Regions from separate parts of the Glutamicibacter sp. X7 genome, predicted to be linked through region 3. Evidence: riboswitches for the same ligand, from Rfam matches in the RefSeq annotation. Region 3 holds a riboswitch; each other region holds the start of a gene.
What was found. Region 3 has a riboswitch for S-adenosylmethionine ahead of ACYU0X_RS01620 (ABC transporter ATP-binding protein). Riboswitches for the same ligand answer to the same signal wherever they lie in the genome.
Positions count from the first base shown of each region.

Region 1: another riboswitch for S-adenosylmethionine. It lies ahead of ACYU0X_RS03665 (O-acetylhomoserine aminocarboxypropyltransferase/cysteine synthase family protein); the one in region 3 lies ahead of ACYU0X_RS01620 (ABC transporter ATP-binding protein).
Region 2: another riboswitch for S-adenosylmethionine. It lies ahead of ACYU0X_RS03190 (hypothetical protein); the one in region 3 lies ahead of ACYU0X_RS01620 (ABC transporter ATP-binding protein).

Region 1 is NZ_CM142678.1:724,768-728,031, reverse strand. It holds gene ACYU0X_RS03670 (cystathionine gamma-synthase) at 1-623, opposite strand, end outside; gene ACYU0X_RS03665 (O-acetylhomoserine aminocarboxypropyltransferase/cysteine synthase family protein) at 620-1,945, opposite strand; SAM riboswitch class I at 2,229-2,319, opposite strand; gene ACYU0X_RS03660 (LysR family transcriptional regulator) at 2,553-3,264, opposite strand, start outside.
Region 2 is NZ_CM142678.1:623,670-626,933, reverse strand. It holds gene ACYU0X_RS03200 (sodium:solute symporter family protein) at 1-592, shown strand, start outside; gene ACYU0X_RS03195 (DinB family protein) at 682-1,206, shown strand; SAM riboswitch class IV at 1,251-1,361, shown strand; gene ACYU0X_RS03190 (hypothetical protein) at 1,377-1,643, shown strand; gene ACYU0X_RS03185 (VIT1/CCC1 transporter family protein) at 1,699-2,805, shown strand; gene ACYU0X_RS03180 (5'-nucleotidase, lipoprotein e(P4) family) at 2,808-3,264, opposite strand, start outside.
Region 3 is NZ_CM142678.1:307,656-310,919, reverse strand. It holds gene ACYU0X_RS01625 (acyl-CoA dehydrogenase family protein) at 1-905, opposite strand, end outside; SAM riboswitch class I at 924-1,015, opposite strand; SAM riboswitch class I at 1,281-1,382, shown strand; gene ACYU0X_RS01620 (ABC transporter ATP-binding protein) at 1,388-2,197, shown strand; gene ACYU0X_RS01615 (Fur family transcriptional regulator) at 2,629-3,054, shown strand; gene katG (catalase/peroxidase HPI) at 3,133-3,264, shown strand, end outside.

The DNA of each region.
Region 1 (3,264 bases), 420 kb from region 3:
TGCCCGCCAATGTATTTGGTGGTGGAGTGCACCACCGCATGCGCCCCAAAATCCAGCGGGCGTTGCAGGTAGGGGGTGGCGAAGGTGTTATCGACGACGAGCAGCGCCCCGGCTTCGTGGGCCAGCGCGGCCCACCCGGCGATGTCGGCGATGCCCAGCAGCGGATTGGAGGGGGTTTCCAGCCAGAGCAGGGCGGTGTTTGGGCGCAGCGCGCCGCGCACCTGATCGAGGTTGGTGATATCCACGGTGCTGGCACTGATCCCCCACTTGTGGTGTAACCGGGTGATCAGCCGGTTGGTGCCGCCGTAGCCGTCGGCGCCGAGCACAATGTGATCGCCCGGGGCGAGCACGGCGCGCAGCAGGGCGTCTTCGGCGGCGATGCCGGAGGCGAAGGAGAAACCCGCGGCCCCGCCTTCGAGGGCGCTGAGCTGCTCTTCGAAGCCGCCCCGGGTGGGGTTGGAGCCGCGCGAGTATTCATGCCCGGCACGCAACACGTTGATGCCGTCTTGGATGAAGGTGCTGGTTTGGTAGATGGGCGGGATGACCGCCCCGGTGTGCGGGTCTTTGCCTTGGCCGGCGTGGACGGCCAGGGTGTTGAATCCGTGGCGTGGTGAGGTGCTCATGCGAAGGCTCCTTCCGGGGCGAGGGTGATCTGTGCGGCGGCGTGATCCAGGGCCTGGAACAGGTCGGCGATGAGGTCGGCCGGCTCCTCGAGACCGATGGATAGGCGCAGCGTTGCCTTGGAGAGTCCGGCGGCGGCCAGTTGTTCGTCGTTGAGTCGACAGTGGGTCATGGTGGCCGGGTGGACCACCATCGAGCGCACGTCGCCGATGTTTGCGGCCAGGGTGAAGAGCTGCAGGGCGTCGAGCACCGGGGAGACCAGGGAGGCGTCGGCCAGTTCGATGGCCAGCACGCAGCCGGTGCCGCGCGGGGCGACGTGGGCGGCCAGCTCGTGGTCCTGGTGCCCCGGCTGGCTCGGGTGGTGCACCCGGCGCACCAGCGCGTGCCCGGCGGCGGCCTCGGCAAGTTCCAGCACGGTACGCTGCACCCGTTCGGTGCGCACATTGAGCGTCTCGATGCCGGTGAGAATGCCGGAGGCGGCGGCCGGCGACAGCGAGGGCCCGAGGTCATGCAGGAATTTGGAGCGCACCAGCATGGCGTAGGCGGCGCTGCCGTAGCGTTCGAGCAGGGAGTACTGCCCGTAGCGCGGACGCGGCGCGGCGATCTGCGGCCAGCGTGCGGCGTCGGAGAAATCGAAGGTTCCCGCGTCGACGACCAGTCCGCCAAGCACCTGGCCGTGTCCGGCAAGCGCCTTGGTGGCCGAGTGCACGACGATATCGGCCCCGTGCTCGATCGGGCGGTAGTTCGCGGGGGTGGCCAACGTGTTGTCGACGACCACCGGAATGTTGTGGCGGTGTGCTAGCTCGGAGAGTCCCTGCAGGTCGAGCAGCGTGCACAGCGGGTTGGAGACCGATTCGACGAAGAAGGCGCGGGTGTCCTCTTCGATGGCGTCGGCCCAGGCGCTGAGGTCTTCCGGGTCGACAAAGCTCACGCGGATTCCGAAGTCGTTGAAGGAGTCGGTGAACAGGTCCACGGTGCCGCCGTAGAGCTTATTCGAGGCGACGATGTGCTTCGCGCCCTGGGTCAGCGCCAGCAGCGAGAGGGCGACGGCGGCCTGCCCGGTGGCGGTGGCCACCGCTTGGGCCCCGCCTTCGAGGGTGGCGACGCGTGCTTCGAGGGCAGCGACCGTGGGATTGCCGGTGCGGGAGTAGGTGAATCCGGGTTCGCGCAACGCAAATTTTTCGATGGCCTCGGCGTGCGAGCCGAATTCGTAGGCCGCGGCGGCGTAGACCGGGACGGTGAGTGGACGGTAGGGGCCCTCGGGCGAGTATCCGGCGTGGACTGCTGAGGTGGCCCCGTGCCAGGTGCTGTTCGGCTGTGACATATGTGCGTGTTCCTTGCCGGTTGGATGTCGGGTGGGGTGGGCGGAGATCAGGCGTGCGCGCTGATGCGCATGCCGGTGCGTTGCATACTGGTGGCGACGTGGCGCACCGGTGCGTGTTGGCCCGGTGGCGATGCCATTGCTTCGCTCATGTCTCCTCCTCGTTTCTCGTCACACGAGGGAGTGCACCGATCGGCGTCTATGCGAGGTACCTGGTAGGGAGGGTTGCTGCCCTCCCCTTCACGGTACGAGGCACAGCGCAACGTCCAAGGGCGTTGTCGGAACTGCTCCATCGTTCCTGGCGGTAGCACCTTTCGGTTTCCCGATGGTTGCTGCGACGTCGACGAGCCAGATCTCTCGGTCGCTCTTGATGGGGTGTTGTATGTCCATGGTTCGGCATGGGCGCCCGACGAGGCAAACGGCACCGAACCCCGTGCTTCACACAACGCCAATCCGCGTCATATGTCGCAGTGTCGTCATATTGACGGCCCGGTTAACGCCTCTTTATGACATGCGCGGTGAGCCAAAATCCGCGAAATTCCGGGGTCTAAGCGCCAAAAGATGTCGCGCCGGGTCGCCCGATGACAGTTCATGACGCGCAGGGAAGACGTCAGCCGAGCAGGTGAACTCCGAAGCTCGCGACCACCGAACGCACCTCGTCGAGGTAGCGCTGGGCCTGGTCGGTGAGCGGGACCGCGGCGTGGTCGATCCAGCCGATCTCGATGCGTTCGTCCACATCCAGCGGGATGGCCACGATCGAGGGGTCGAGTTCGTCGCTGATGATGCCGGTCGAGATCGTGTACCCGCCGAGTCCGATCATCAGGTTGAAGATGGTTGCACGATCGGAGACCCGAATTTCGCGTTTGCTCGAGAGCGTGGAGAGGATTTCCTCGGCGAAGTAGAAGGAGTTGCTCGCCCCCTGGTCGAAGGTGAGCCGCGGTAGCTCCTCGAGATCTTCGAGGGTCGCCCGCTCCCGCGAGGCCAGCGGGTTGCTACGCGAGATGAAGATGTGCGGGTCGGCGAGGAATAGCGGGTGGAACACCAGCCGGGACTCGCGCAGCAGTTTGTCGATGACCTTTCGGTTGAAGTCGTTGCGGTAGAGAATGCCGATTTCACTGCGTAGTGTGCGGACATCTTCGATGATGTCCTCGGTGCGTGTCTCGCGCAGCGAGAACTCGTACTGCTCGGCCCCGCTGGCCTGGACCATCTTCACGAAGGCATCGACGGCGAAAGAATAGTGCTGGGTGGAGATCCCGAGGAGGCGGGGTGCCGGCGGCCGGTCGAGATAGCGCTGTTCGAGCAGTTCGACCTGTTCGAGTACC
Region 2 (3,264 bases), 320 kb from region 3:
GCCCATCGGTCTGGGCGGCATCGTGCTGGCCGCCGCCTTGGCTGCCATGATGTCCACCGCCTCCGGCGCCCTGATTGCCTCGGCAACCGTTGCTCGCAACGACGTGTTGCCTGTCGTGGCCAACCTATTCGGTCGCACGGTGCAGGTGGATCACGAGAGCAACCCGGAAGAAGACGTGAAGTCCAACCGTTACTGGGTGCTGGGGCTCGGCGTGCTGATCATGTTGCTGGCCATCGTCTTTACCGACGTGGTGGCCGCGTTGACCATTGCCTACGACATCCTCGTCGGCGGTCTACTGGTCTCGATCCTCGGCGGACTGATCTGGCGCCGCGGCACCGGAATCGGTGCGGCCTCCTCCATGGCCGCCGGGGCACTGGTGACCCTTGGCACCATGATCTACCTCGAGATTCAGGCCGAAGCGCCCTTCGCAGGCGTGTACGCCAACGAACCGATCTACTACGGCCTGGCCATTTCCGCCATCGTTTACGTGGTCGTTTCCTTGGCCACCAAGCCGACCGATGACTCGGTTCTCGCACACTGGAGCGAACGCTTGTCCGGTCGCTCGACCGAGGAAGGCGTGCGCCGCAGCTAGCCGGGGCACCCGCTGACCGGCAGGGGGCCGCGAACCACTTGGTTCGCGGCCCCTGTTCTTTTGCTGGAGATCTTCCTAGGCTGTGGACCATGAGTCTTAGTCAGGATCCAGGCGCGCAGCGCGTTCGAGAGTACCTCAACGAGGCGCGAGAAGCAGTGTTATGGAAATGCGCCGACCTGTCGGAGGCCCACGCCCGGCAGGAAATGACCGCCACCGGAAGTAGCATCATCGGGATCGTGCATCATTTGACGGCAACGGAGTACGCCTACTTCGGCGAATGCCTGGGCAGAACTCCGCAGGACGAACACATGCGTCAGGTGCTGGCCAGCGACGACCCACAGGCAGAATTCACCGTCCCAAAGGAGCTGACCCTGCGCGAGGTCTGCGAAAGCTACCGCCGCGCCATCGCTTTCGCCGAAGCCGCCTGCGACGAGCTCGAGCCCACCACCGCGGCCGAAGTAACCTGGTGGGTCACACACCGGCACACCAATCTGGCCCGCCTCGTCACTCACATGTTCGGCGAAACAGCCCGCCATGCCGGTCATATCGACATCTTGCGAGAACAGCTCGACGGCTTCGCCGGACTGTACGCCCATGCCCCGAATCTGCCGTAACAGAATTCGGTAGGCCACGCCGTACGGTAATATCGGCCGTGTAGCTTCACGAGATGTGGCGCCAAGCTCCGACTGGCCACACACCAACCCCAAGTTCATGGGTGGTTCGGATGAGGAAGCGGTCCGTGTGCCATTGCCACGGGCAAGAGCTTAAGCGCGAAGGATCGCCCATGGCCGACGCCGTGTTTCCCTTGATCGATACCCATGCCAATGTTGTCCGATTCCGGAGACAGGGCCGCTGGGAAGAATGGGGCATAGCCAATCCCGACGAACTGCTAGGTACGCTCTCGCGCGCGGTCGATCGGCCACGCTTCGACGCCGAAACACAGCAATTGTTGATCCGCACCGCCGCGCGTGGAGCCCGCGGAGGCCGGCTGCGCGTATTTAGTCTTGCCAAATTCCCCAGTCCCGCTTCGCTGGCTAGTGTGGGGAGCTGAGAAGTTCGCCTTCGCCGGGCGTAGCAGCCCGGCTTTGCCCCAGGAGCAACAACGCATGAGTAGCGACAGCTCGTCAGCACAGCCCACCTCGGCACAGATCCGCCGTTGGCGGCGCTATTTGGCCGATGAAATCGCCGAAGGCGCCATCTATCGAGAGCTGGCCGAACGCCGCACAGGGCAAGAACGGCAGATCCTGCTGGGGCTCGCGGAGGCCGAAGAACGGCATGAGGCCTATTGGCGGACCAAACTCGGCGAGCATGCACGCCATGTGCGTCCGTCGACCCGCCGCATGTTCCTGCGCTGGTTGGCACGTCACTTCGGGTCGGTCTTCGTGCTGGCCTTGGCTCAGCGCGCGGAAAGTAGCTCCCCCTACGAAAAGGATGCCGACGCCACCGCACAGATGGCGGCGGACGAACAGGTACACGAGGAAGTCATCAGGGCGCTAGCCACGGCGGGACGGGCACGCCTCTCGGGCAATTTCCGGGCCGCGGTTTTCGGGGCCAACGACGGTTTGGTCTCCAACTTGGCCCTCGTCATGGGCGTCGGGGCCACCGGCGTGGCCTCTGGTTTCGTGCTGTTCTCGGGTATCGCGGGCCTTTTGGCCGGCGCGCTGTCCATGGCAGCCGGTGAGTATGTGTCGGTACGGTCGCAACGCGAGCTGCTGACCGCCTCGCGGCCCACACAGGTCACTCTCGCGGCGGCCCCGAACCTGGACCTCGATGCAAATGAGCTTGTGCTGATCTACAAGGCGCGCGGCATGAGCGACGAAGATGCCGAGCACCGAGTTGCCGAACGCATGGGCCTTTTTACCTGTGACTGCAACCCTTCCTTCTCCTTGCATCCAGAGGCTCGCGCCGAAGAACTTGAGAAGGAGCACGAGGAGCTTGGCTCGGCCCCGGGCGCGGCAGCTTCCTCCTTCGCCTTTTTCGCCTCCGGCGCCGTCATCCCGATCCTGCCGTATATCTTCGGTCTGTCGGGCACCGGCGCGGTCGTGCTCTCGCTGGTCCTCGTCGGGTTGGCGCTGCTTGGTACCGGCGGCGTGGTGGGGCTGCTCTCCGGCGCCTCTCCGCTCAAGCGCGGCTTGCGTCAGCTCGGCATCGGGTTGGGGGCGGCGGCGGTCACCTACTGCCTTGGTCTGCTCTTCGGGACCACCGCCGTCTAACCTCACCGGCCTTCGCTTGGCTCCACATCCCAGCTCTCGAGCGTGGCCTTGGACCAGCTGCCGTAGGTTGGGTTCGGTAAGACGAACCATTCCCGGCCGAACTTGTCGGCTTGCTGCTGCACCAGTTCATGCTGGGTTTCCAGATCGCTTCCGGCATAGGCAGCGTCGAAGTCATGCATCGTGTCGCCCAGTTGCATGACCACACGGTGCTCGCTCTCTACCGCAGCGCGTCGTTCCTCCTTGGGAGGCCCGAGCAACAGCACCTGGTCTTCAACGGCCTGCGGTAGGCCCAGGCGCTGCAGGTCCGCCAACGTATCGTCGAGGTTCGCTTCGGTCCGATCGGAAATGTAGTAGATGTGCACCCCGAGCTCGTCGGCTCGTTTAAAGAAGTCCAGGGCCCCGTGGATGAGCGTGGGATCGCCTTCGCGTTCCCAATGGTCCCAGGTGTCCCAGGTGCTG
Region 3 (3,264 bases):
GTGCCGGTGGAGAAGCTGCGGGTACGCGACTGAACCGCCAGGCGCATGTCGTTCAGCGCCGACCGGCCGATACCTGCCTGGACCGCAAGCAGCACGAGCTGGAAGATCGCGGCTTCCGGATCGATGGGGTCTTCGGGCATGAAGCTATCTACCGGGACATTGCTGAATTCGGTGGTGCCGGTGCCGGTCAGTTGCTGGCCGAACCCGTCCCAGTCATCGATGATTTTAACGCCGCTGTGCTGGGTGGAAACCACGGCAATGTGACGCCCCGGGCGCTGCGGGTGGCTGACCGCGACGGTGGTCCAATCCGCGAAAATGGTGCCGGTGCAATAGTACTTTTCGCCGTTAACGACCCAGCGGCCATTGACCTCACTGACGGCCGTATTCAGTGTCCCGAGCGGATTGCCGCCCTTTTCGGTGTAGGCGTTACCGACGATATGTCCGGACGCAATGCGCGCGATCCACTTTTTACGCAGTGCCTCGTCCTCAAGCCGGAGCACATGCTCGGTGAAGGCAATATGCGCCCGCCACAGTTGAGCAATGTGGGAATCCGCCTCAGCCAACTCGATCAACAAGCGAAATACATCCGAAAGCCGTGCCCCGTGGCCACCGGCTTCGACCGGTAACCGCAACGCCCCAAAACGCTCGCGATTGAGCCAGCCGACCTGTTCAAAGGGAAGCTGACGAAGCTGCTCGCGTTCATTGGTTCCGTCAGCGATTTGCGCGAACACCGGACGAAAAATCGCAGCCAGGCGTTCGTACTGCTCATCCGCGCACGGCCCGGGAGTGACCTTTAACAGTTGGCGCACGGCCACCGGCTCTACGTGGTCATCTAGATTACGGGCCGAAGCCCCGGCGGGGTCACTCAATGCGTTGAAGTCCATGTTGGCGTTGTCGAAAGACACTGGAAAAATCCTCATTTCTTTCCATCGGATCTGGCGGTAGCACCGGCCCGTCACGCGGGTGGTTGCTGCGGCGTCGTCGAGCCAGATCTCTCGGCCGCTCTGGATGGGTTCGTAATCATTTGTAGCGTTACGTCCTTTCACGTCCCAAGCCGGGCGTCACAAAGTAACGAGCCGTAGTAGTGACGCCAGTCATACTTCAGGAGATGTAGGCCGGTGGCCACGAAAGGCGCTTCGTCGATCCTTCAAGTTCATCAACGAATCCACACTTATCAAAAGAAGAATCAGAATTTCTCGCGTCCGGCCACCATCTTTCGAAGATTCGTCATGTTACGAAAGGTTTGCCCTCGGTTCATTCGACGCGGTTCGATTGTTGCGGAACCATCCCGAGCGGCCGAGAGATCTGGCTCGACGACGCCGCAGCAACCACCACGCCCATGAACTGGTCGCGGACGGTGCTACCGCCAGAACCGATGGAGATGATCATGGCACTTGCCTACGCACCCGCGCACACCTCAACCAATACTGCCCTGCCGCTGAGCTTCCGCCGGCTTGCACGCACCTTTAGCACACGCAGCGAAACCCGCCGAGTACTGCAGGACTTTAACCTCGAGATCGCCGCCGGTGAACTGGTGGCCATTCTGGGCCCAAGCGGATGCGGAAAATCCACCTTGTTGCGCGCAGCTAGCGGGCTAGATACGCCAAGCTCCGGGCAGGTGCTCATCGGCGACTTGCCGGTGGCCGGGATTGACGAGCGCTGCTCGGTCGCCTTCCAAGAACCAAGACTGCTGCCGTGGCGTTCGATTCGCGAAAATATCGAGCTCGGCCTGCCACTGGGTTTGGACCAGAACGAGGGCACCACCCTGATCGATGAACTGCTCGAGATTACCGGCCTGGCACAGGTAGCCGACGTGCACCCGCAGGAAATCTCAGACGGCCTTGCGCAACGCGTCTCGCTGGCTCGCGCCCTAGCCCGCCGCCCCGGCGTGCTGCTCCTTGATGAACCCTTCGGGGCTCTGGATGCGCTGACTCGACTCGAATTGCAGGAGCTGTTGCGCGCGGTTCACGCGGCCATTCCCACCACAGTGTTGCTCGTGACCCACGATGTCGACGAGGCCCTGCAGTTAGCGGACCGAGTGATCGTACTGGGCCGCGAGGCACCGGGCATTCCGGCCGGCGTCATCCGGGATCTGCGCCTAGACACCGCGGCCGGGCACCAGCGCCGCGACGGCGACTTCGGCGCGCACCGCAACATGTTGCAGGATTTGCTCAGCGTCGATAACCACACCGACTAATACAGCGCACATCGCCCCTGCGGCAGGCCACACCGGTGCATGCGCCTTGCTCCGATCAACCAGCGAGCCACCTAGTTCTCGCACTCCCCCGTGGACCTGCGCTGTCGCGAGACTGGCGTCTTCTGGTTGCCGCCCACGGTGAACTGGTGCCCTCCGGAACACAGGGGAATACTACGTTCACCACTACCGGGCCCAACCTGAAGGATCTCCCGGTGAAACCAAGGCACGGCAGGTTACGTTCGCGCTAGGTGCACCAAAGCCAACTCCGCGAAAATGTGCGCGGCACGGGGCGCCGATTAATGCGGCAACACGAGCCCCCGTTGGAGACCACGAAACCGTACCGAGCGCGTTAAGTTTACGTAACCTGCAACACACCTTTCGTTATCTTGACTCATTCAAAAAAAGCCGTCATGCTGGAGACTGTGACTGAGATGGTCGGAATCGAAGAGGTACTGCGGGCGGCATCCCTGCGCGTGACGCGTCCACGCGTCGCGGTGCTCTCTGCCGTCACCTCGCATCCGCACGCGGACACCGAAACGGTGATCGCAGCGGTGCGTGAACAGTACCCGACGGTGTCTCATCAGGCTGTCTATGACTCCCTTAAGCTCCTCACCGAGCTGGGCGTGGTACGCAAAATTCAGCCTCATGGGCACAGCGCACGTTATGAGGCGCGGGTAGGCGACAACCATCACCATGTGGTGTGCCGCAATTGCGGCATGGTTGCCGATGTGGATTGCTCCGTGGGAGATTCACCCTGCCTTTGCGCCTCGGATGACCATGGCTTCCTGATCGACGAGGCCGAGGTTATCTACTGGGGGCTGTGCCCCGAGTGCCAGTTTTCCTCGCAGACACCGTAACGAATTCACCGCATCCAACGGTCCATAGCCGTCGGGATGCGCGATTATCCCCCAACCCAATTCCCTGGAAGGAACCAAATGTCTGAGAACGCAGGCAAGTGCCCCGTGGTCGGCGCAGGCCGAGTCCACCCAACTCAGGGCAACGCCAACAGTGAGTGGTGGCCCAACAAGCTAAACCTGAAGATTCTGGCCAAGAACACCTCGGTGACC